Regions from separate parts of the Leifsonia sp. Y878 genome, predicted to be linked through region 4. Evidence: predicted binding sites of a transcription regulator. Region 4 holds the regulator's gene; each other region holds the start of a gene.
What was found. Region 4 encodes LexA, which represses DNA repair genes until DNA is damaged. Its sites were predicted from a motif close to TCGAACANNTGTTCGA; they were not measured.
Positions count from the first base shown of each region.

Region 1: AC25Y4_RS12465 (HNH endonuclease signature motif containing protein) is a predicted target of LexA. The motif match lies at 2,337-2,352, and genes of this name have one in related genera.
Region 2: AC25Y4_RS15575 (HNH endonuclease signature motif containing protein) is a predicted target of LexA. The motif match lies at 2,592-2,607, and genes of this name have one in related genera.
Region 3: AC25Y4_RS13425 (HNH endonuclease signature motif containing protein) is a predicted target of LexA. The motif match lies at 3,328-3,343, and genes of this name have one in related genera.

Region 1 covers NZ_JBYHFS010000003.1:283,807-289,342, forward strand. Annotated here, with positions in the region: gene AC25Y4_RS12460 (CoA transferase) at 1-176, shown strand, start outside; gene AC25Y4_RS12465 (HNH endonuclease signature motif containing protein) at 296-2,071, opposite strand; gene AC25Y4_RS12470 (class I SAM-dependent methyltransferase) at 2,535-3,359, opposite strand; gene AC25Y4_RS12475 (phosphoglyceromutase) at 3,392-4,141, shown strand; gene AC25Y4_RS12480 (ABC transporter permease) at 4,239-5,003, opposite strand; gene AC25Y4_RS12485 (ABC transporter ATP-binding protein) at 5,003-5,536, opposite strand, start outside.
Region 2 covers NZ_JBYHFS010000005.1:90,485-96,020, forward strand. Annotated here, with positions in the region: gene AC25Y4_RS15560 (sugar ABC transporter substrate-binding protein) at 1-168, opposite strand, end outside; gene AC25Y4_RS15565 (LacI family DNA-binding transcriptional regulator) at 214-1,236, opposite strand; gene AC25Y4_RS15570 (alpha/beta hydrolase) at 1,594-2,301, shown strand; gene AC25Y4_RS15575 (HNH endonuclease signature motif containing protein) at 2,615-4,081, shown strand; gene AC25Y4_RS15580 (hypothetical protein) at 4,253-4,594, shown strand; gene AC25Y4_RS15585 (dihydrofolate reductase family protein) at 4,683-5,225, opposite strand; gene AC25Y4_RS15590 (N-acetyltransferase family protein) at 5,286-5,536, opposite strand, start outside.
Region 3 covers NZ_JBYHFS010000004.1:21,887-27,422, reverse strand. Annotated here, with positions in the region: gene AC25Y4_RS13435 (serine hydrolase) at 1-597, shown strand, start outside; gene AC25Y4_RS13430 (zinc-dependent alcohol dehydrogenase family protein) at 729-1,775, opposite strand; gene AC25Y4_RS13425 (HNH endonuclease signature motif containing protein) at 1,824-3,275, opposite strand; gene AC25Y4_RS13420 (GNAT family N-acetyltransferase) at 3,503-4,126, opposite strand; gene AC25Y4_RS13415 (glutamyl-tRNA reductase) at 4,123-5,536, opposite strand, start outside.
Region 4 covers NZ_JBYHFS010000002.1:876,946-882,481, reverse strand. Annotated here, with positions in the region: gene priA (bifunctional 1-(5-phosphoribosyl)-5-((5-phosphoribosylamino)methylideneamino)imidazole-4-carboxamide isomerase/phosphoribosylanthranilate isomerase PriA) at 1-276, opposite strand, end outside; gene hisH (imidazole glycerol phosphate synthase subunit HisH) at 330-962, opposite strand; gene hisB (imidazoleglycerol-phosphate dehydratase HisB) at 959-1,579, opposite strand; gene AC25Y4_RS10270 (histidinol-phosphate transaminase) at 1,589-2,677, opposite strand; gene AC25Y4_RS10265 (LysM peptidoglycan-binding domain-containing protein) at 2,766-3,086, opposite strand; gene lexA (transcriptional repressor LexA) at 3,460-4,179, shown strand; gene metE (5-methyltetrahydropteroyltriglutamate--homocysteine S-methyltransferase) at 4,353-5,536, opposite strand, start outside.

The sequences.
Region 1 (5,536 bases), on a different contig from region 4:
ACGCAGAGCAGCCTTTGCCAACGGATGCCGCCGCACTCGCTCCCGAGCTTGAGACCGTTGACAGCGACTATGGCTCGGTGCGCCGTGCTCGCTCAGTGGTCGATATCGCTGGTCGCGAGCAGGGTCCCGTCGTGCGACTGGGGAGTTCGCGGGCGGCCTGGCTTGAGCCTGCCTGAGGCGCGCGGCCGGCCTGAGACGCGGCCGGCCTGAGACGCGGTGGTCTGCCTGAAAAGGTGTCTGGCTCCAGATGAGCGCGCGTGCGCTGGAACCAACTGCACTATTGAGACTGCGCTATTTAGAACGGCGGGTTCTCTGGCAGTGGTGTGCGGGATTCCCGCAGCTGTCGGAGTAGTGGCGAACGTGCCAGTGAATTCGTGAGCAGTGAATTCGTGGGCAGCGGATGCCGGGGCAGTGGATCGGGTGGTGCGTTGATCCCGACGTATCCGGTGGGGGTGGTCACGGTGACGCTGCCGTCTGGGTCTCGTTTGTACCGGATCTTCGTCAGCGTCTTCAACCGGTGATCGGATGGGCACAGCGGGATCAGGTTGTCTTCGTTGGTGAGGCCGTGGTCTCGAACCCATTCTTTGAGATGGTCGACGTCTGCGGTGACGGCGAGCCGGTTGCAGCCGGTTCGTGCGCAGGTGCCGTATTTCACGGCGAGCCATTCGCGTTGCGCTCTTGTGGGTCGGTAGCGGGTCCGGTCGAAGCTGAGGATCTCGCCGGTGAACGGGTCTGTGCCCACCCGGCGGAACGCCGGGGCATCGATGAAGAGTTGCGCGGCGGTGACGGGGTCGATGGGTCCGTAGCCCTGCAAAACTGCGGGCTGATCGAATGGGACCGGCCAGCCTGCCCGGGCAGCTGGATCGGCGGGGCCGGTGTGCCCGTCGACATCGCCGTGGTCGAGTTGCCCGTCGTGACCCTCACGACCCGAGTTCCCGCCGTGCCCGGAGCGGTCGGCCTGCCCAGCACGGCTGGGCTGCTCGGCGGACTTCGTGCCACCGAGCAGCCCATGGATCGGGACGAACAGCAGCGGTCGCACCTTTGCCGCGGTCGGTGTGCCGTCGCCCGCGAGCCAGCCGGCGAACAGGTCGGTGCGGATCTGCGCCCGGGTACGGCACCGGTCCCTGCCGGTTCCGGCAGCCTTGGCTTCTTCCGCTTCCTTCTTCGCGATCCGCTTGGCGGTGGCATCGAGTCGGGCGTTGATCCGGATGCCGTCCGCGGCGCTGATCACCGCGAAAACCGTGCACATGCCATCGTTGGCCGGCTCAATCACGACCCGGCGGTCAGCCATGGCACGTGCGTGACGGAGCTCAGGGGGCTCTGCGAGAAGGCGTTGCTGCAGGGTGCGGGCTTTGCGTTGGAATGCTTCCGGTGAGAGCTCGGTGACTTTCTGGGCAAGTTCGGTGTCGTAGTGGGCGATGACCTCCGGGTCGGTCAACCCGGTGAGATGGTTGACGGCGGCGCGGGCCTGCGCGTACCCGGTGTGACCGGCCTGGAACAGTGCCCAGAGCTGCGGCAGCGACTCGGCGAGCACCAGTCCTTCGTGGGCCATGGTCCGCACCTGATCGGGCGAGCGACGCAAACGGAGACTCAGGTCGGTGGCCGCGGTCCGTTCGGCCAGGTCCAAAGCGTCGGGCTCACTCATCCCGCCCGGCGTCAAGTAGATGCTGAGGTTGTTACGGGCCAGGCGTATGACCTCGGCCGCCGCCGCGACCTCCACGGCCATCGACCGGGCGGTCGTGGATTGCGCGGTCTCCGCTTTCCGGAGCGCGAGGTTGATCGCGCCGTGCGCGGACTCCGTCCCGGGGCCACCGACGTCACCGACCAGGACCTGGGCCGCAGCCATCTGCTCAGCGACCGCCTCCTCAGTCGTCCGCATTGCCGCCTGCTCTGCGGCTACTTGTTCCGCGGCCTGCTCTGCGGCATCTTCCTCGGCCTGCTGCACGTCCCATTCGAACACCCACCGCGAGAGCTGCTTCTCGGCATGGGACCAATTGAAGTCCACGGGTCCGCGCTGTACCGCAGCGAGCCGAACGACGGTCGCCAGGGCGCGGTCGGCGAAGGAGGACATGGGAAGAGCCGAAGCAGTAAGAACTGAAGCTGCGGAAGTGGAGGCAACGAGAGCTGGAGCAGCGGGAAACGAAGCCGCGGGAAGAGAAGCCGTGGGAAGAGCCGGAGCTGTAGGAACTGACGCTGCGGAAGTGGAAGCAACGGGAACTGAGGCCGCGAGAAGGGATGTCGCGGGAAGGGATGAGACCGAGCGCGTGGAGTGTGAAGTGGCGGGAGTGTTCACCGGCCGTTCGGGGTGTTCCAGCGCTGGATCCATACCCCAATTCTAGATTAAATGTTCGAATAAAGCTAGAGGTTTCCTCATTTAAGTCGTACTGTTGTGCCCATGTATCGTTCACCGCCGGCACCACTGCACACCCCGCCTCGGGCATCAGTTACCGCAGGCCTCACAACGGCGCACGGCACGACCCCCGCCGCCGCAGTCCACACCGCCGCACACCACGGCCGTTCGGCCGTCGAGCACGCTACTTCCAGGCGAATCCCTGCGGCTCAACGGATGCCCACGGCACCGTCAGTTCACCGAGCTTCCAACGATGCGGCGTCCCCTGTACAGGCCAGCCCTGCGCCTTGAGGGCCATCACGGTCGCCACCCAGCGCTGCTTTGGTCCATAGGCGGCGAGCGGCGACTGGTGCTGCCAGTGCCGGTCAAGGTCGACCAGTAGCTGGTGAATCCGTTCCCCTGGCACGTTCCGGTGAATCAGAATCTTCGGCAGCCGCTCTGCCACGATCGACGGGCGTTCGAGGTCGGCGAGCCGCAGCGAGATGGAGAAGCGCACCGGACCGTGGCGTGTGACATCCACCCAGGCAGCGATACGCCCGATCTCGTCGCAGGTGCCGTCAATCAGCACGCCGTGATGCTGCAACCGCGGTGCCAGCATCCGCCAAGCCGGCACCACCTCTGACTCGTCATACTGCCTGAGCACGTTGAGGGCCCTGATGACCGCGGGCTTTCGTCCCTTGGCGAGCGGCACTTCGAAACCGCCGACGGCGAACGAGACACGCGCATCAGGAGCGAATCCGGTCGTGCCTGCACGCACCTCGGCGAGCTGGTCGTTCGCGCCCTTCACCCGAGCTGGGTCGATCTCGAGACCGAGCACGGCGACATCCGCTCGCTTCTTCGCCAGGCGGTGGTGTAATTCGAGGCTGGTCACGGCGCTCGCGCCATAGCCGAGGTCGACAACAAGGGGATCATCGGTGTGACGGAGGACGGGGAGGTGACCAACCCATCGATCGACGCGACGCAAGCGATTCGTGTTCGTTGTGCCGCGCGTAATGGTTCCAACAGGCATACCTCTATTGTCCACTCGCTAGAGTGGATGACATGTCTGCCCCATACACTCTCATTCTTCTTCGTCACGGAAACAGCCTGTGGAACCAGCAGAACCTCTTCACCGGTTGGGTGGATGTAAGGCTCAGCGAACAGGGCATCACCGAGGCCAGGCGTGCCGGCGAATTGCTCGCCGAAGCGCAGATCCTGCCCGATATCGTGCACACTTCTGTACTGACCCGCGCCATCTCGACGGCGAATCTCGCTCTTGAGCAGGCCGACCGCGCCTGGATCGACGTCAAGCGCTCCTGGCGCCTCAACGAGCGTCACTACGGTGCGCTGCAGGGCCTCGACAAGGCAGAGACCCTCGAGAAGTACGGTCCAGAGCAGTTCCAGCTGTGGCGTCGCAGCTTTGACGTGCCGCCGCCCGAGCTCGAAGCGGATGCCAAGTGGTCGCAGGTCGGCGACCCGCGTTACGCCGCACTCGGCGACGCCGTTCCTCGCACCGAATGCCTGAAGGACGTCATCGAGCGGATGCTGCCCTACTGGGAATCCGACATCTCCAGCGACCTGCGCGACGGCAAGACGGTACTTGTCACCGCACACGGCAACTCGCTGCGCGCCCTCGTCAAGCACCTCGACAACATCTCGGACGACGACATCGCTGAGCTCAACATCCCGACCGGCATCCCGCTCGTCTACAAGCTGGGCGAAGACCTCATGCCGCTCGGCCCCGGCGAATACCTCGACCCTGAGGCTGCCGCTGCAGGCGCCGCAGCCGTCGCGGCACAGGGCAAGAAGTAGAACGACCTAGCCCGTAAAGACTCCGCCCGCCTCCCTTCATGGGGAGGTGGGCGGAGTTGTTTGGTGACAGTGCGCCTGGCCTGAGCGGCGCTCGACCTCAGCGAACCTTGCGCCGGTAGATGGAGATAGCCCAGGCGTAGGCGACGATGAGGATGCCAATGAGCCAGGCAAGGGCGATCCAGATGTCGCTGCCGACGGGTTGCTCGGCGAACAGCGCTCTGATGGTGTTCACGATCGAAGTCACGGGCTGGTTCTCGGCGAACCATGCGACCGGCCCTGGCATCGAATCAGTGGGCACGAACGCCGAGCTGATGAACGGCAGGAAGATCAGCGGGTAGCTGAACGCGCTCGCACCGTCAACGGTTTTCGCCGAAAGTCCGGCGATCACGGCGAGCCAGGTCAGCGCGAGGGTGAACAGAATCAGGATGCCGGCGACGGCGAGCCAGGCGCCCACGGAGGCACCGGTGCGGAACCCCATCACGAACGCGACGCCGATGACGACTGCGACCGAGACCAGGTTCGCAACCAGGGAGGTGAGAACGTGCGCCCAGAGCACGCTCGACCGGGCGATCGGCATGGATTGGAAGCGTTCGAAGATACCGCCCTGCATGTCGAGGAACAGTCGGTACGCGGTGTACGCGACCCCCGACGCAATCGTGATGAGCAGGATGCCGGGGAGCATGTAGTTGATGTACGACTCGTCGGATCCCGTGTTGATCGCGCCGCCGAGCACGTACACGAATAGCAGCATCAGGGCGATCGGGGTGACCGCGGTGGTGATGATGGTGTCTGGACTGCGGAGGATGTGACGCAGCGATCGGCCGGTAAGAGTGCCGGTATCGCCGAGGACGTGGGTGGTCATCAGGATTCCTTTCGTGCGGGGACCGTGTCGCCGGCACGTTCGTCGGCGGTCTCGTCTGTCTCGCCGGTGTCACCAACGAGGGCGAGGAAGACCTCCTCAAGGGATGGCTGCTTCTCGACGTATTCGACAGTCGCGGCCGGGAGAAGCTGCTTGAGTTCGGCGAGGGTGCCGTTCTCGATGATCGTGCCCTTGTGCAGGATCGCGATACGGTCGGCCAGCTGCTCGGCCTCGTCGAGGTACTGCGTCGTGAGAAGCACCGTGGTGCCCTGGACGGCGAGTTGTTTGATGGTCTGCCACACCTCGATGCGCGCCTGGGGGTCGAGGCCTGTCGTCGGTTCGTCGAGGAAGATGATCGGCGGATTACCGATCAGGCTCATCGCGATGTCGAGCCTCCGTCGCATGCCGCCCGAGTACGTCGCAGCCTTGCGGCTGCCTGCTTCGGTGAGCGTGAAGCGGGCCAGCAGGTCGTCGGCGATCCCACCCGGGTTCTTCAGATGACGCAGCTTGGCGATCAGCACGAGATTCTCACGACC
Region 2 (5,536 bases), on a different contig from region 4:
CGCCCAGTCGGAGCCTTCTTCGTGCTGGGGGTACGGGTCCCACCAGGAGTAGGTGCCGGCGGCGTCGGTTGACGAGGCACCGTTCGAGCCAGAGCAGCCGGCGAGGGTGCCGACGGCGAGTGCTGCGATGGCGACGACGATCGGCGCTCGAAGCTTCTTGGTGATCATGTGTTCCTCCTTGAACATGCCCGGGGTCCCGGGTCTCTTGGTGTGTCAGTGGCGGGTTGGCGGTACCGCAGTACTGCCGCGATCGTCGATCCTGGGTGCGATCAGATCTACGACGGTTGATTCCGCATCTGCAGTGCCTTCGATGCGTGAGACCAGGCTCTCGACCGCGCGGCGACCGAGCTCGTCGGCGGCGCTGTCGATTGCTGAGTATGGAAGCGAGAACGTGCGGGCGAAATCGTCGGAATAGCGGCCGATGACCGAGATGTCGGCCGGTGCGGAGAGACCGCGAGCCTGGAGCACGCTCGGCAGCGCAGCTGCTGCGGCCTCGTTATTCAGGAGCAGGCCGGTCGCGGAGGGATGGGCGTCGAGCAGTGCGGCAAGTTCGCTCCCAATTTGCGGCTGACTCGACGAGGCAAAGTGGTGGTGAAGTTCCACCCCGAGCTCCTCGGCGCGCTGTTGCGCAGCGTTTGCGAGACGCCAGACGTAAGCTCCTCCGCGCTCGAGCACATGTTCAGGTTGCGAGACGAGGATCATGCTTCGGTGGCCAAGACCCTGCAGCGTCTCGACCATAAGACGTCCCGCAGCGACGAAGTCGAGGTCGAACGCGTCGATGCCCGTCGGATCGCCGGGGAGCCCCACCAGGGAGCCAGGCTGGGCGGCATCGCGGAGTATGCCGAGGCGGTCGTCATTTTCGGCGACGTTCAGCAGGATGAAGCCGTCGACCATCCGCGAATCTGAGATGCGCTTCAGCGCGGAGACGCCGTCTTCATCGGTGAGAAGCAATGTGTCGTATCCGCGTTCACGGGCACGGTTGGTGACTCCAAGGATGTACTGAAGCATCGCGGGAGCGAATTCATCCTCAAGAAAGCGAGCAAGCAGGCCGATCACCTTCGTCTGCGAGGTCGCTAGTGCCTTGGCTCCTGCGTTCGGCGTGTAGCCCAAATTGCGAACTGCCTGTTCGACTTTCGCGCGCACTTCCGCGGAGATGGAACGCTTGCCCGATAACGCGTACGACGCGGTGCTCCGCGACACGCCCGCGGCGCGAGCTACATCTCCGATTGTCGCCATGAAGGTCTCCGTTGACTAGTTATCGAACCGGTTCGAATCGAACCGGTTCGACACTAACAGCCTCGTCGCCCCTGCGCAATGACTAACTCGGAGAGCTTTGAGCCGGGCCGCCGATTCGGCGCTCTTTCGGGTGTACACGGCGAGCGACTCATCCGCTCTGGCAAACCTGCCCGTAGCTCGCTGTCCGCTTCGCGAGCGCCATTGCCCCGTGCGAAGTATGAGTTTTTGCTGCCGTGAGCTGAATTTCTCACGTAACTGTCACTGGAGCGATACCGTCAACGTGCGCCATCGTCCCGATCAGAGCGTTCCGCTCAGGCTGAACGAGCGTGCGGTTCACGGAAACGGAAGGAACCCTCAATGGAACTGATCTTCGTCCACGGTGCTTTAGTGCGTGACGGGCAGTGGTGGTGGCAGCGGTCCGCGGAGCTGCTCCGGGAACGCACCGGAATCCAAAGCAGAGCCGTTCTGCTGCCCTCCTGTGGCGAGACCGGGCCCGAGGAGGTTTCCGGCGGCCTGGTTGCTGACGCACTGGCCCTTCGCCGCGCACTCGACGATGTCGACTCCGCGATCGTCGTTGGTCACTCCTACGGCGGCACCGTCATCGCCGAAGCAGGCCAGCATCCCGCGGTTGCGCACCTGCTCTACGTATCGTCGTATTTGCCCGACATCGGACAGTCTCAGGGCGCGCTCATGAGCGGTGAGAGCGACCCGGTGTCCATTGGCGACAATGGGGACGGCACGCTGAGCGTGTCTGGCTACGACGAAACCTCGTTCGGCGCTCGATTCCTTCAGGACGCCGACGAACAGACCCAGCGCCAGGCGTGGGAGCGGGTGACGGCACAGGCCGCCGGGGCCTTCATGACCCCGACGAGTGCTGCCGGCTGGGAGGGGATCGATTCCACGTACATCATCTGCGGGCAGGATCGCAGCACGTCGGTGGAGTTGCAACGCTTCCACGCGAACCGGGCGACACGCTCTGTCGAGCTTTCAGTCGGGCACCATCCGTTCGTTTCTCGTCCCGACCTGGTCGTCGAACAGCTGCAGGCGTTGTTGCAGCACGGGTGAGTCATGCGGTGTGGCTGTCTCATCCGCTGCACTAAGGGTCCTAGCGTCTGAGCAGCATTCGTGATGGTTGGGATGGCGTCGCTCTCATTCGGCATCTCGTGGACACTCTGCACTGGGAACGAATAGTCTGCTCAATTCGAAGGGCTTTCCAACGGATGCCGCGAGCGGTTGAGCAGCGACATTGGTGCCGGAGATTGCCCGACTTCGCGAGCGAGGCGACCGCGTGCTTACTTGCTAAGCCGAAATTCGAACAAATTCGCGCATGTTATGAGAAAAGCTCGCCATTCCTATCGAACAGTTGTACTATTGAGTTATGCTCACAGATGAGGAATCCCGCACCACGATTGGCATTCTGCAGGCGTTTCCCGATGAGTTCACGGCGACCGAACCCTGTGCCAAGGTCCGTGGTGCGAGCGATGAGGAGCTGCTGCAGTTTGCCGTGGCCGGCGAGCGGGTTGTCCGGTGCGGGGAAGCGTTCCAGGTTGCGGTCGCTGCGGAGATTGAGGAGCGGTCGCGGAAGACGCTGGAGGTCTCTGAGCGGCTCTCGTCCAAGCGCGGATGCCGCAGCGGCACCGAACTGCTGGAACGGCTCACAGGCGTGTCAGCGAAGACCATCGCCAAGCGCATCCGGTTGGGTGACCACGTCCGCACCCAGTACGGGTTGGACGGGGCGGCGTTCCCAGCGAAGTTCCCGGCCGTGGCGGTCGGGCTAGCCAGCGGGCTGCTCGGCCGGGACAGCGCCGAAGTGATCATTGCGGCACTCAGCCCGTTGCGCGGTCGGATCCCTGTCGATCAGATCCAGCTTGCCGAGGAAGCCTTGGTCGCTGCGGCGACGGGGCAACCGATCGGGCCGGACGACGAGCCCACGATCCCGGTGGCTGCCGACGAGACGTTGCTGCAGGCGCAGGTGTGGAAGGCGTTCATCGACCCGGATGGTCTGGAGCCCGATGAGAAGCGGGCGATGTTGAACCGCGGGTTCCGGCTCGGGACCGAGCGTGATGGTCTCATCCCCGTGTCGGGTGCGTTGATGCCGGAGACGGCCGCGAAGTTCCAGCGCCTGATGGATGCGTATATGTCGCCTCGGACTGCGCAGGTGAAGTTTCTGACCGCGGAGGAGCAGGAGCAAGAGATCGACCGGGACGTGCTCGAGCGTGACGACCGTACGAATGACCAACTACGGCACGACCTGTTCACGATGGTCGTTGACACCGCCGCGCGAAGCGCCGAAGCACCCTCGATCGGCGGGGCCGCCCCGACCGTCCTAGTGAGTGTCCGGCAGGAAGACCTCCTGGCCGGCACGGGCGCCGGCCACATTGATGGGCAAGTGGCGCCCGTTTCAATGCTGACGGTGGAGCAGATGGCGTGTGCCGGGGGAGTGCAACCGGTGACGATCAATGCGAAGGGCAAGATCATTGAACTTGGGGTCACCGACCGGTGCTTCTCCGGCCAGCAGCGCCGTGCAATCACACTTCGTGACGGCGGGTGCATCATCCCCGGTTGCCAGAGCCCGGCGGCGTGGGCCGAGATCCACCACGTGATCCCGGCTGCGCTCGGTGGGCCGACCGAGGTGAGTAACGGCGTGACCCTGTGTTGGTTCCATCACCGCACGATTCACCGGTCGGGGTGGCAGATCCGGATGGTCGACGGGGTGCCTCAGGTGAAAGCCCCGATCTGGATGGACGGACACCAACGGTGGCATGTGGCAACGAAGTCCCCGACCCGGATGGCAGACCAACTCGCCAATAGACGCGATCAACGCGACCATCCGCGAACCGGCTGAACCGAACCGGCTGAACCGAACCGGCTGAACCGAACCGGCTGAACCGAACCGAACCGGCTGAACCGAACCGACTGAATCGGTGAACCGGCTGAACCGGAGCGGCCAAGCGATACCGGCTGAGTTGAACTGGTGCTCCCCGCGTGGATTCAGCGGGTCAGTTAGCATGGCCGCATGGGGGAGACACAAATCGGGCAGGGCAGCGGTGCCAGCGCAGGCCGCTCGCGGTGGATAAGCATATTCATGGTGGTTCTCGGCAGTGTGGCGGCCGTCATCGGAGTGGTACTTCTTCTCGTGCCCAGCGGACAAGCGAGCTTCGGCTGGTTCGCCTACTCGCCGCTCAGCGACACGACCTTCGTTCCGTCGGGCGAGCTGTTGACGTCCCAGCGTCAGATCGGGATCGTGTTGCTCGCTGTCGGGGTGGCATCGCTCTCATTCGGCGGCGGATGGATGTTCGGGCGACGCCACGCTGCAGGCCAGCAACGATTGCCCGGCCAAGGCAGTCCGGACGCCTGAGACCACTCCCGGCTTCGCCCGGAAGAGCAACCACCCCTCGACTGTGCCCACAGTCGACTCCCGCGACGGGCTCGGTTAGGCGGGACGCCTACTCGATGACGCGGTAGTCCAGAATCAGGTAGCCAGACGGTGAGATCACGCTTCGGATCGGGGCGAGACGAATCGGCGGCACCCCAACCAGGAGTTTCCGCCCGACGCCCGCGATTGTCGGCGCGATCACGAGCCTGAGTTCGTCGACCAGGCCGGCTGCCAGCAGCGTCTGCGCGACCGAGATACTGCCGTGCACGCCGATATCGCCGCCGGGCTGGCTCTTCAGGTCGCGCACGAAGCCGACCAGCTCACCGTCGATCGGCGTCGCATTGGCCCACTCTGGGTGGAGGGGAGCGGATGTCGCCACGTACTTCGGGACCGCGTTGATGAACGTCGCGAACGGCTCGATCTCGCTGCCAGGCCAGAACCCCACCCATTCGTCATAGCTGTGCCGGCCGAGGATGACGGCATCTTGCGTGGCAATCCAAGCGGCGCCGGCGGCATCCGCTTCGTCGTCCCATTCGGTGAAGAAGACATTGGGGGCCTCGGCGACGCCATCGAGGGACAGCAGCTCGCACACGACGACTTTTCTGGCGCTCATGGCCCCATCGTGCCCGGGGAACGTGCAAAGACAAGGGACAGACTGCGCGGAGAGGTTGCTCTACTCCGTGAGGCGGGTCATGCGGATCTCGCGCACACCGTCGTCAACTTTCACCGTTCCGTCGGGGGAGAAGCCGTTCTTTCGATAGAAGGCCTGCGCCCGAGGATTCGGATCACCGACCCACAGTGCCGCGTCCTCGTCTTCGTGGATGACGGCATCCAACAATTCCCTGCCAGCACCGCTGCCATGGTGCTCGTTGAGCACGTATAACACGTGTAGCTGCTTCGACCAGGGCTCGTGATCGACGGGGC
Region 3 (5,536 bases), on a different contig from region 4:
GATGCCGTCGCAGACGCCGGCATCTGGCAACACCTCCAGGCGCCGTCGCTGCCGGTCGCCGACTTGGCCGCCCTCGTCGGCTCCTCGAGCGACAACCTGGCCACCAACGTGCTCATCCGCGCCGTCGGCCTCGACGCCGTGCGTGCGCGCACGGAGGAGATCGGCCTGACCCAGACGGCACTGCTCGACCTGGTGCGCGACAAGCGTGGCCCGGATGACGCACCCCAGATTTCCGTCGGCAGCGCGAAAGAGCTCACCTGGTTGTTCACCGCGCTCGCTCGCGGCGAGATCGTCGATGCAGATGCCAGCGAACGCGTGCTCGCCTGGCTGTCGCTGAACACCGACCTCTCCATGGTTGCCAGCGCGTTCGGCCTCGACCCGCTGGCGCACCGCGAAAGCGATCACGGCATCCTGCTGGTCAACAAGACCGGAACGGATGCCGGTGTGCGGAGTGAAGTCGGCGTGCTGCGCGGCCCCCGTGCCGGTGTTGTGTACGCGGTGTCGATGTCGTTCGCCGACACGCGGCTGGCCTCACGCCTCGCCGTGCTCGATGGTATGCGGGCCGTCGGCCTCGACCTGCTGGAGTACGTGCACTAGCTAGTGCACTAGCCCGGTGGTCGAGAAGGCCAGCCAGGGCCGTCTCGAGGCCCTTCTCCTTCTCAGTGGCGTCGCTCGCGGAGATTTCGAGACGCGTCCTCGTGCCTCGGGCGCTCCTCAATCAGCGGGCATTAGAACGGAGCGACCTCGATCAGGGTCACGCCGGCGGCCGGGCTGGCCGCCGACATCTCTGCCAGCGCGGCGGGCGCCTCGTCGAGCGAGATGCGCCGGCCGATGAGCTGCTCAGGGTGCAAACGACCCGACGTCACCAGGTCGAGCAATTCGGGGTACGCGGATGCCGGCATCCCGTGGCTGCCGAGAATCGCCAGCTCCTTCGCGATCACGAGACCGAGCGGCAGGCGTGGGTCTTCTGGCAGCAGCCCGATCTGCACGTGGCGCCCGCGGGTGGCCAGGGAGCGGATGGCGATGGCCACCGTGTTTTCCCGGCCGAGGGCCTCGAGCGAAACCTGCGCGCCCCCATCCGTGAGCTCATGCAGCCGGGCAACGACCTCATCGTCGCTCAGCCCACCTGAGTTGAGGGTGGCATCGGCGCCAACGCGGGTGGCGGTGTCGAGGGCCTCCTGGCTGATGTCGACGGCGATCACGCGGGCGCCGAGTGCCCGCCCGATCATGACGGCGCTGAGGCCGACGCCACCACAGCCGACGACCACGAGGGTCTCGCCGTCCTGCAGCTGCGCCTGGTGCACGAGTCCGCGATACGAGGTGGCGAAACGGCAGCCGAGCAGCGCCGCTGCCCCTGCGTCGAGGGAGTCAGGCACCCTGATTAGGTTGACGTCGGCGTTGTGCAGGGCAACGAGGTCTGCGTATGAGCCCCAGTGCGTGAAGCCGGGCTGGGTCTGGTTGCGGCAGACCTGGCCGTTGCCGCTCCGGCACTCCGGGCATTCGCCGCAGGCGCAGACGAAGGGCACGGTCACCCGGTCGCCAACGCGGAAGTTCTGCACAGCGGGCCCGACGGACTCAATCACGCCGACGAGTTCGTGGCCAGGAACGTGCGGCAAATGGATGTCGCTGTCATGCCCGAGCCAGCCATGCCAGTCGCTGCGGCACAGCCCGGTCGCTTCAACGCGTACGACAACGCCGGCGTCGCTCGGTGCCGGGTCCGGGACCTCCCGCACGACGGGAAGAACACCGAACTCATCGAAATAGACAGCGCGCATAGATCAATGGTCTCAAACCGCGCCGCTGCTGTCTCGGGGTGCAGCGGCCTAGCCTGTTCGTCGGTGCTGGTCGGCGAGTTGATCGGCCAACCTGGTGGGAGATTTCGTAGCGACATGCCATCGCTGATGCCCGTCGAGCCACACCGGTGCCTTGACCTCTGGGACGCCGTCGACCATTCGGATCTGCCACCCCGACCGGTGAATCGTGCGGTGGTGGAACCAGCACAGGGTTACGCCGTTGCTGACATCGGTTGGCCCGCCGAGTGCGGCGGGGATGACGTGGTGGATTTCCGCCCAGGCGGCGGGGCTTTGACAGCCCGGGATGATGCAGCCGCCGTCGCGGAGGGTGATTGCCCGGCGCTGCTGCGAGGTGAAGCACCGGTCGGTGACCCCGAGTTCGATGATCTTGCCCTTCGCGTTGATCGTCACTGGCTGCACACCTCCGGTGCAGATCATCTGCTCGGTGGCGAGGATCGAGATGGGGGCCAACTGCCCGTCAATGTGGCCGGCGCCCGTGCCTGCGAGGAGGTCTTCCTGTCGCACACTGACCATCACCGTCGGGGACGCACCGCCGATCGTCGGCGCCTCGGCGCTCCGAGCCGCACTGTCAACGACCATGGCCAGCAGGTCGTGGCCAAGCTGGTCTCGGGTGCGGTCATCACGCTCCAACGAGTCTTGGTCGATTTGTCGGTCCTGTTCCTCCTCGGTGAGAAACTTCACCTGCGCGGTCCGCGGGGACATATACGCGTCCATCAGCCGCTGCACCTTCCCGGCGACCTCCGGCATCAACCCGCCAGACACCGGCACCAGACCATCTCGCACCTGCCCCATCCGGAACGCCCGGTTATGCATCGCCCGCTTCTCATCGGGTTCCACACCGTCTGGGTCGATGAACGACTTCCACACCAGCGCGTGCACCTCGATCAGACCCGCAGACTCCGGGGTTGTCGGTTCGGCGCCCGACTCGATCGGGACCCCGGTCGCCGCGGCAACCAACGCCGCCTCTGCCTCCTGCACCGCAGAAACCTCGATGCGACCAAGCAAGGGAGCCAACGTGCCCACGATCACCTCGGCACTGTCCAGGCCGAGCTGGCCACCGGCCAGGCCGGCAGCGACAGCGGGGAACTTCGGCGGGAACGCCATGCCATCCAACCCGTACTGGGTGCGCACCTGCCTGCCCAACCGAATCCGCTTCGCGATCGTCTTCGGCGACACCAACGTCAACCGCTCCAACAATTCAATCGAATTACGGCACCCGCGCTTGGAGGAGAGTCGCTCCGATACCTCCAGCGTCGGTCGGGACCGCTCATCAATATCGGTGGTTACCGCGATGCGAAGGGCATCAACACACCGGCCGGCACGCTCCGCCACAACCGCCAATGCCACAACATCGTCTTCACTCAGACCGGGGACGCCGGCACATGGGCGCATCTCGGCATACTCTTCGGTGAATGTCTGCAGCATGTCTAGAGCTGTGCGGGCATCCTCGATGGTGAGCATGTTTCAATAGTACTGCTGTTCGAACATTAAAGCGAGACTTTCTCATAGGTGTTCGAACATTTGTTTTTGATGCCGAGAGCCACCACAGAGTTCAGTGTTGCGCATGCCGGCACTCGGTAGACGCTACGGTTCCACGGATTGGGTCGCTGGATTTCGAGACACTCACTGGCGCTCGCTCCTCAATCAACGGAACTAAGAAGCGGGCGGAGGCCACACGCGCGCCACAGCTAGCGGGTCGCTGCCCACTCGCGGTCGAGGATCGCCCAAACGGCCAGGTCGCCCCACTCGCCCTTGAAGATCTCGCCCTCCACGAAATGCGCCTCCTGGCGCATGCCGAGTCGGCGGCACAGGGCAACGGATGCCGTATTCAGCGGGTCGAGCCTGGCCGAGACCCGGTGTGCGCCAATCTCGGTGAACGCGAGCTCGAGCAGGGCCTTGGCCGCCTCCGTCGCGTAGCCCTTGCCCCGGAAGTCGGGGTGGAAGACCCACCCGATTTCAATCTGGGCGTTGGCGCCACTGGTGAGGAACACGCTCAGGTCGCCGATGACGCGACCACGCTCACCAGCCTCACCCGAATCACCAGGCTCACCGACCAGCTCCGCGGCCAGAATCATGGCGTCGTTGTCGTCCTCGAGCCGGGTGAAGCCGGCGCGTGTGCGGGTGTGCTCGAGCGACTCATCCCTGTCACGAACGGGCCAGGGAAGGTAGCGCACCACGTCGGGACGTGACTGGTATTCAAAGACGTCGTCGGCATCCGCTTCAGTGAGTGGTCGCAGCAGCAACCTCTCGGTGCGGGTGGCATGCGCGTAGTACGGCAGCGTGGTCAGGCCGGTCGGCGCGACGTGGCTCACGACGCGGCGCCCTCGCCTCGCGAGAGTCCGGAGTCGAGGTCGGAGGTGAGGTCAGAAGTGAGCTCGACGTCAAGGCCGAACAGGGCGTTCAAACCGCCGAGGAAGGCGTCGTGCTCGCCGGCGCCGGCCAGTTCCCTTGAACGCACCATGGGGGTGTGCAGCAGCACGCCGGCCAGGTGGCGAAGCGCAGACTCGGTCTGCTCAGAGTCGTCGCCGCGCTTGCGGGCGCGTTCGATTTCAGCCTCGAGGATGTCGAACACGTGCGAGCGCAGGGCGACAACCGCGGGCGCGAGGCTCTGCTCCTTGGAGACCGTGGTGAACTTGCGCGCAGCCTGGGTCACCAGCTTGCGGGCGTCGCTCGTGGCATTCAGCTCTTCGATCGGCGCGTGCAGGCGGATGGTTTCAAGGTCGAGCAGCTCGACGCCCTCAACGTGCACGACATCGGGGTCGACGTTGCGGGGGAGACCAAGGTCGATGATGAGCTGGCGTCGTTCGACCGGCTCGACAGGAGCTGCCTCTGCGGGAGGCGCGGTCAGGGTTCCGAGCTCCGTCACGACAGCGGATGCCGCTGCAGCGGTACCCGAATCGAGGTCGGCACCGTCCGCGGTCGCTGCGCTCAGTTCGCTGACGGTGTTGATGGCCGTCACCGTGCCTGATTGGCCGGTGACCGGGCAGGTCTTGATCGCCATGGGATCGCTCGCGACCAGTGCGGAAGCAAGGGAAGCCGAAGCCGAAGCCGAAGCCGAAGCCGAAGCCGAAGCCGAAGCGGAAGCGGAAGCCGAAGCAGAAGCCGAAGCAGAAGCAGAAGCCGCGGCCGCGGCGGCAGCCGCCACGGCAACAGCCGCAGCGTCGACAGCCCTGCCGGCGTGCAGCACCGCTGCGGTGATCACGTGGTGATCGACCGTGGTGCACGTGACGATCAGTTCTGCGTCACCGACGGCCTGGCTGAAGCCCGCTTCAGTGACGGCCTCGATGTCGTGGGAGAGTGCGAACTTCTCGGCGCGACCTGAGGGCGAGTAGACCCTCACGTTCTCGGCGCCGCGATCGCGCAGGGCGGCCAGCGATGCACCGGCGTAGCGACCGGTTCCGATTAGCAGCACCCGGGTGGATGACCAGTCTTCGATACGCGTTTCAGCGAGTTCGAGCGAGAGGCGCACGAGCGAACGGCCGACTGTGCCGATGCCTGTGCGGTTCTTGATACCGCGTGAGGTGCGGGATGCCCGCTGGAACAACCGCTCAAGCTCTGGGCTGGTGGTGCCCGATTCGCGAGCCTGCTCCAGCGACCTGCGCACCTGGCCGGCAATCTCGCCCTCGCCGACGACGACGGATTCGAGGCCGCTGGTCACGGCGAAGAGGTGTTCTGGCACGCTGTTGCCGTGCACGAAGTCGAGGGTGTCGCGGAGGACTCCC
Region 4 (5,536 bases):
ACGGATACCGCCGGACAGCTCCACGTTCACGCCGCGAACCTGCTTGATGACCTTCTTCAGGACAGACGTGTTGTTTCCGCGACCGAACGCTGCATCCAGGTCGACCAGGTGAATCCACTCGGCGCCCTGGGCTGCCCAGTCGGCTGCCGCGTCAACGGGATCGCCGTAGCTGGTCTCTGTGCCTGCTTCGCCCTGCGTCAGGCGCACTGCCTTGCCGCCGGCTACGTCAACGGCCGGGAGCAGAACGAGACGCGGGGTTTTGTTGAACTCACTCATTGGATTTCCTTGATTGTGGGGTGCCGCTGGCGCGACCAGACGAACTCTCGATACTACCGTTTGAGCGATCCGAGCCAGTTCGTGAGCAAGCGGATGCCGGCTTCGCCCGACTTCTCCGGGTGGAACTGCGTGGCGGTGAGCGGTCCATTTTCGACGGCAGCCAGGAAGGGCCCGCCGTGGTCTGCCCAGGTCAACTGCGGAATCGGGAACGGAGGCATGACCTCGAGCGACCATTCCTGCGCGGCGTAGGAGTGCACGAAGTAGAACCGCTCGTCGGCGATTCCACGGAAAAGAACGGAATCGGCATCCGGCGTGACGGTGTTCCAGCCCATGTGCGGCAGAACGGGCGCCTTCAGCTCTGTGACGGTACCCGGCCATTCGCCGAGGCCGTCAGAATTGACGCCGCGCTCGACGCCGTGCTCGAAGAGGATCTGCATACCAACGCAGATGCCGAGCACCGGGCGTCCGCCCGACAGTCGGCGGTCAATGATCTCGTCGCCGCCGACCGCCTTCAGAGCGTCAACGACGGCGCTGAAGGCACCGACGCCGGGAACCAGCAGCCCATCCGCTTCGAGGGCGAGCTTCCGGTTCGACGTCAGCGTGACATCGGCGCCGGCCAATTCCAGAGCCTTCACCGCGGAGTGGACATTGCCCGTTCCGTAGTCAAAGACGACAACGTTGGTCATAATGCACCCTTGGTGGACGGGACACCGACGACAAGCGGGTCGAGGGCCTTCGCCTGGCGGAATGCGCGCGCGAACGCCTTGAACTCCGCCTCGGCGATGTGGTGGGGGTCGCGGCCGCCCTGCACGGTGACGTGCACGGTCAGGCCGGCGTTGTAGGTAATGGCCTCGAAGACGTGGCGCACCATCGACCCGGTGAAGTGCCCACCGATGAGGTGGAATTCGAACCCGGCAGGCTCGCCGGTGTGCACGAGGTATGGACGGCCGGAGATGTCGACGACGGCCTGCACGAGCGCCTCATCGAGGGGAACCAGTGCGTCGCCGTAGCGGGAGATGCCTGCCTTGTCCCCGAGGGCCTGCTTGATGGCCTGGCCGAGCACGATGCCGATGTCTTCCACGGTGTGGTGCACGTCGATGTCGGTGTCGCCATCCGCTGTCACGGTGAGGTCGGTCAGCGAGTGCTTCGCGAAGGCGGTCAGCAGGTGGTCGTAGAACGGCACAGACGTGTGAATGTCACTGACACCCGTTCCGTCGAGGTCGATCGAGAGAACGATGCTGGACTCGCTCGTCTTCCGCTGCAGGGTAGCGGTGCGGTGCGAGGCGACAGGAAGTGAGCTCATGTCGCTAGTTTATTGGGCTTCGGGCGCGTCGACACGCGCGATTGCGTCTAGGAAGGCAGATGTCTCCGCCTCGGTCCCCGCCGTCACCCGCAGGTGGTTCGGGATTCCCACGTCACGAATCAGGATGCCTTCATCCAACAGCGCGAGGAACGTCGCGTGCGGGTCCTTCACACCGCCGAACAGCACGAAGTTGCTCCAGCTGCGGTGCGGCGCATACCCGAGCTTCTCCAGCTCAACGACCAGGCGGTCGCGCTGTCCCCTGATCTCGTCGACCATGGCGAGCATCTCGCCGGAGTGGGCGAGCGCGGCATTCGCGGCGGCCTGCGTGAGCGCGGACAGGTGGTACGGCAGGCGCACCAGGCGGAGCGCATCGGCGACGGCCGGATCGGCGGCCAGATAGCCGACGCGAGCACCGGCAAATGCGAACGCCTTGCTCATCGTGCGAGACACCAACAGGCGCTCCCGGCCCGGCAACAGTGTCAACGCACTGGCCGCACCGACCGGCGCGAACTCTGCATAGGCCTCATCAACCACGACGATGCCGGTGGTGGCGTTGTAGACCGCTTCGATGGTGTCGAGAGAAAGGGGGGTACCCGTCGGGTTGTTCGGCGAGCACAGGAACACCAGATCGGGATTCGTGCGCTGCACCCAGTCGGCAGCAGTCTCAGGAGAGAGCTCGAAATCGGCATCGCGGTCGCCGGCTACCCAGCGGGTGCCGGTGCCCGACGCGAGAATCGAGTACATCGAATAGGTGGGAGCGAAGCCGAGCACCGTTCGCCCAGGCCCGCCGAACGCCTGCAGCACCTGCTGGAGAACCTCGTTGGAGCCGTTCGCCGCCCAGATGTTGTCGCGGGTGAGGCCGTGACCGAGGTAGCGAGCCAGACCGTCCCGCAGTTCGGTGAACTCGCGGTCTGGGTAACGATTGACCGTCAGGATCGCACGGGCCAGTGACGCGACGATGTCATGCGCGACAGCCTCTGGGATGGGGTGCGTGTTCTCGTTGACGTTGAGGGCAACGGGGACGCTCTTCTGCGGAGCGCCGTATGGGGTCTGACCACGGAGGTCATCGCGAAGGGGAAGGTCATCGAGGCTGGTCACTCGCCCAACTTTACCGTTGGGAGGTGAGAGCACCTCTCAGCTAAGCGTGGCGGCGCACCAGGCGATGCCGCCCGGCGAAACGTCGCGCCTAGAAGGACGCAGGCAGAGCCAGCCGCTGGCCGGGCTGCACGTCTTCACTCGCCAGTTGGTTGAGGTTGACGATGTCGGCAATGACGTCACGCGGGTCGGCGGCGGGTGCCAGTGATTCGGCAACTTCCCAGAGGGTCTCCCCCGCGGAGATCGTGATGTAGGCGAAGTCGGCCGCACCGGAGGCCGTGCCGGCCCCTGAGGCCTCTGCAACGCCACCGCTCAGGGCAAGGAAGAATGCCGCCGCAACAAGAGGAGCGGCTGCGAGCGTCGTGAAGACGACGCGACCCCGCCGCGTCAGACGCAGGCGAGTTGTCGCCACGACGGGACGTGGGGTTGTGGCTGGTGTGATTGGTGTTGCTGTGGGTACCCCGCCAAAGGGCGAGACGGTGGAACGTGTTCCGATGCACACTACTGCGTTCATGTCGAACCTCCAGGTAAGGACGTACCCGGCTCTCGGCCGGGAGAGCCAGGTACGAATCTATGTTCCGAATATATATTCGATTATTCGAACAATCAAGCATGTGTGCGGTTGTTACCAAAAAGAAATGTGCGACACACTCGAACAAACGTTTGCCGAATAGGGGTGTGCCAGATACAGTTTCGATTGTTCGGTTGTACTCAACCAGACACCACCGACATTCAAGCGGACGTGCCATTCGCACAGCGCACCACAGGCATGAGAGGCGAGGACAGTGACGCAAGACACCAGCAGTTCACGCAACAAGAACGACAAGGTTGGCGCGAGCGGCACCAGGCGACGGAAGAGCCTGAGCGAGAAGCAGCTGGCTATCCTCGACTTCATCCAGCGCTCAGTGAGCCAGCGCGGCTACCCGCCGAGCATGCGCGAGATCGGCGATGCCGTCGGACTCGCGTCGCTGTCGAGCGTGACGCACCAGCTCAACCAGCTGGAGCTCAGTGGATACCTCCGCCGTGACCCGAACCGTCCCCGCGCCCTCGAGATTCTGATCGAGATCCCGCAGGCGCCGGAAGATGCGACCATCGCCGAGCAGGAGGGCTTCCCCAGCGCCCAGATCGGTGACGCCGCAATGGTGCCGCTCGTCGGCCGCATTGCTGCCGGCATCCCCATCACGGCCGACCAGCAGATCGACGAGATCTTCCCGCTCCCCCGCCAGCTGGTGGGCAAGGGTGACTTGTTCATGCTCAAGGTCGTCGGCGAATCAATGATCGACGCCGCCATCTGCGACGGCGACTGGGTTGTCGTGCGCCAGCAGAAGACGGCAGAGAATGGCGAGATCGTCGCCGCCATGCTCGACAATGAGGCAACGGTCAAGGTCTTCAGGCAGCGCGACGGCCACACCTGGCTACTCCCCCGCAACAGCAACTTCGAGCCCATCGTCGGTGACTTCGCCGAGATCCTCGGCAAGGTCGTCGCGGTACTCCGCTCCGTCTAATCCCGCTGCTGCCTAATACCGCTGCTTCTGGAGGCCCGCCAGGGCCGTCTCGAAACCAGCACCGGCGAGGTCTCGAGACACCCGCTGACGCTCGCTCCTCGACCAACGACACATGGTCCCGGCTGGAATTCCAGCCGGGACCATTTCCATGTGTGGCCGCGCCACCGCCGCGATTACGCGGAGACAGCGACCTCTGACGCGGCGCGCACGGCGCGCGTCGCCTCCAGGATGTTGCGGAGCGAGTCGACCGTCTCGTCGTAGCCGCGGGTCTTCAGGCCGCAGTCAGGGTTGATCCAGACCTGTCGGCCGGGGATCGACTCCAGCGCCCGATTGATCAACTCAGTGACCTCTGTCACGCTCGGCACGCGAGGCGAGTGGATGTCGTACACGCCAGGCCCAATGCCGTGGTCGAATCCGCTGCTCTGGATGTCGCTGACGACCTCCATGCGCGACCGGGCGGCCTCGATGCTGGTGACATCGGCATCCAGGTTGCGGATGGCATCGATGACGACCCCGAACTCCGAGTAACAGAGGTGGGTGTGGATCTGCGTGACGGCAGCCACACCGGCGGTCGCCAGCTTGAAGGAGCCCACAGACCAGTCAAGGTAGTCGGCCTGGTTCTTCTTCTTGAGCGGGAGCAGCTCGCGCAGGGCAGGCTCATCCACCTGCACAATCTTGATGCCGGCGGCCTCGAGATCACCGATCTCGTCGCGGAGGGCCAACGCCACTTGTCGGGCCGTCTCGCCGAGGGGCTGGTCGTCGCGCACGAACGACCACGCCAGGATGGTCACCGGTCCGGTGAGCATTCCCTTGACGGGCTTCTCGGTGAGCGACTGCGTGTAGACCGACCAGTCGACGGTGATCGGCTTCGGGCGCGACACGTCGCCCCAGAGGATCGACGGGCGCGTGCAGCGGCTGCCGTACGACTGCACCCAACCGTTCTGGGTGACAGCGAAACCGTCGAGGTTCTCAGCGAAGTACTGCACCATGTCGTTGCGCTCCGGCTCACCGTGCACGAGAACATCGAGGCCGATTTCTTCCTGCAGCTCGACGACCCTGGCGATCTCTGCACGCATGAGGGCGGTGTATTCCTCGAGGGTCAGCTCGTCCTTGTTCAACTGGGCCCTGGCGCGCCGAATCTCTCCGGTCTGCGGGAACGACCCGATCGTGGTGGTCGGCAGGAACGGCAGCTCGAGAGCCGCGTCCTGTGCTGTGACCCTCGCGGCGTAGTCGCCGCGGTTGAAGTCCGCGTCTGTCAGGCCGGCTGCGCGGGTGCGCACGGCACCGTCACGCACGCCAGGGGCGGCAAGGCGGGCGGCCAGGGCAGCGGATGCCGCATCCAACTCAGCCTGAATCG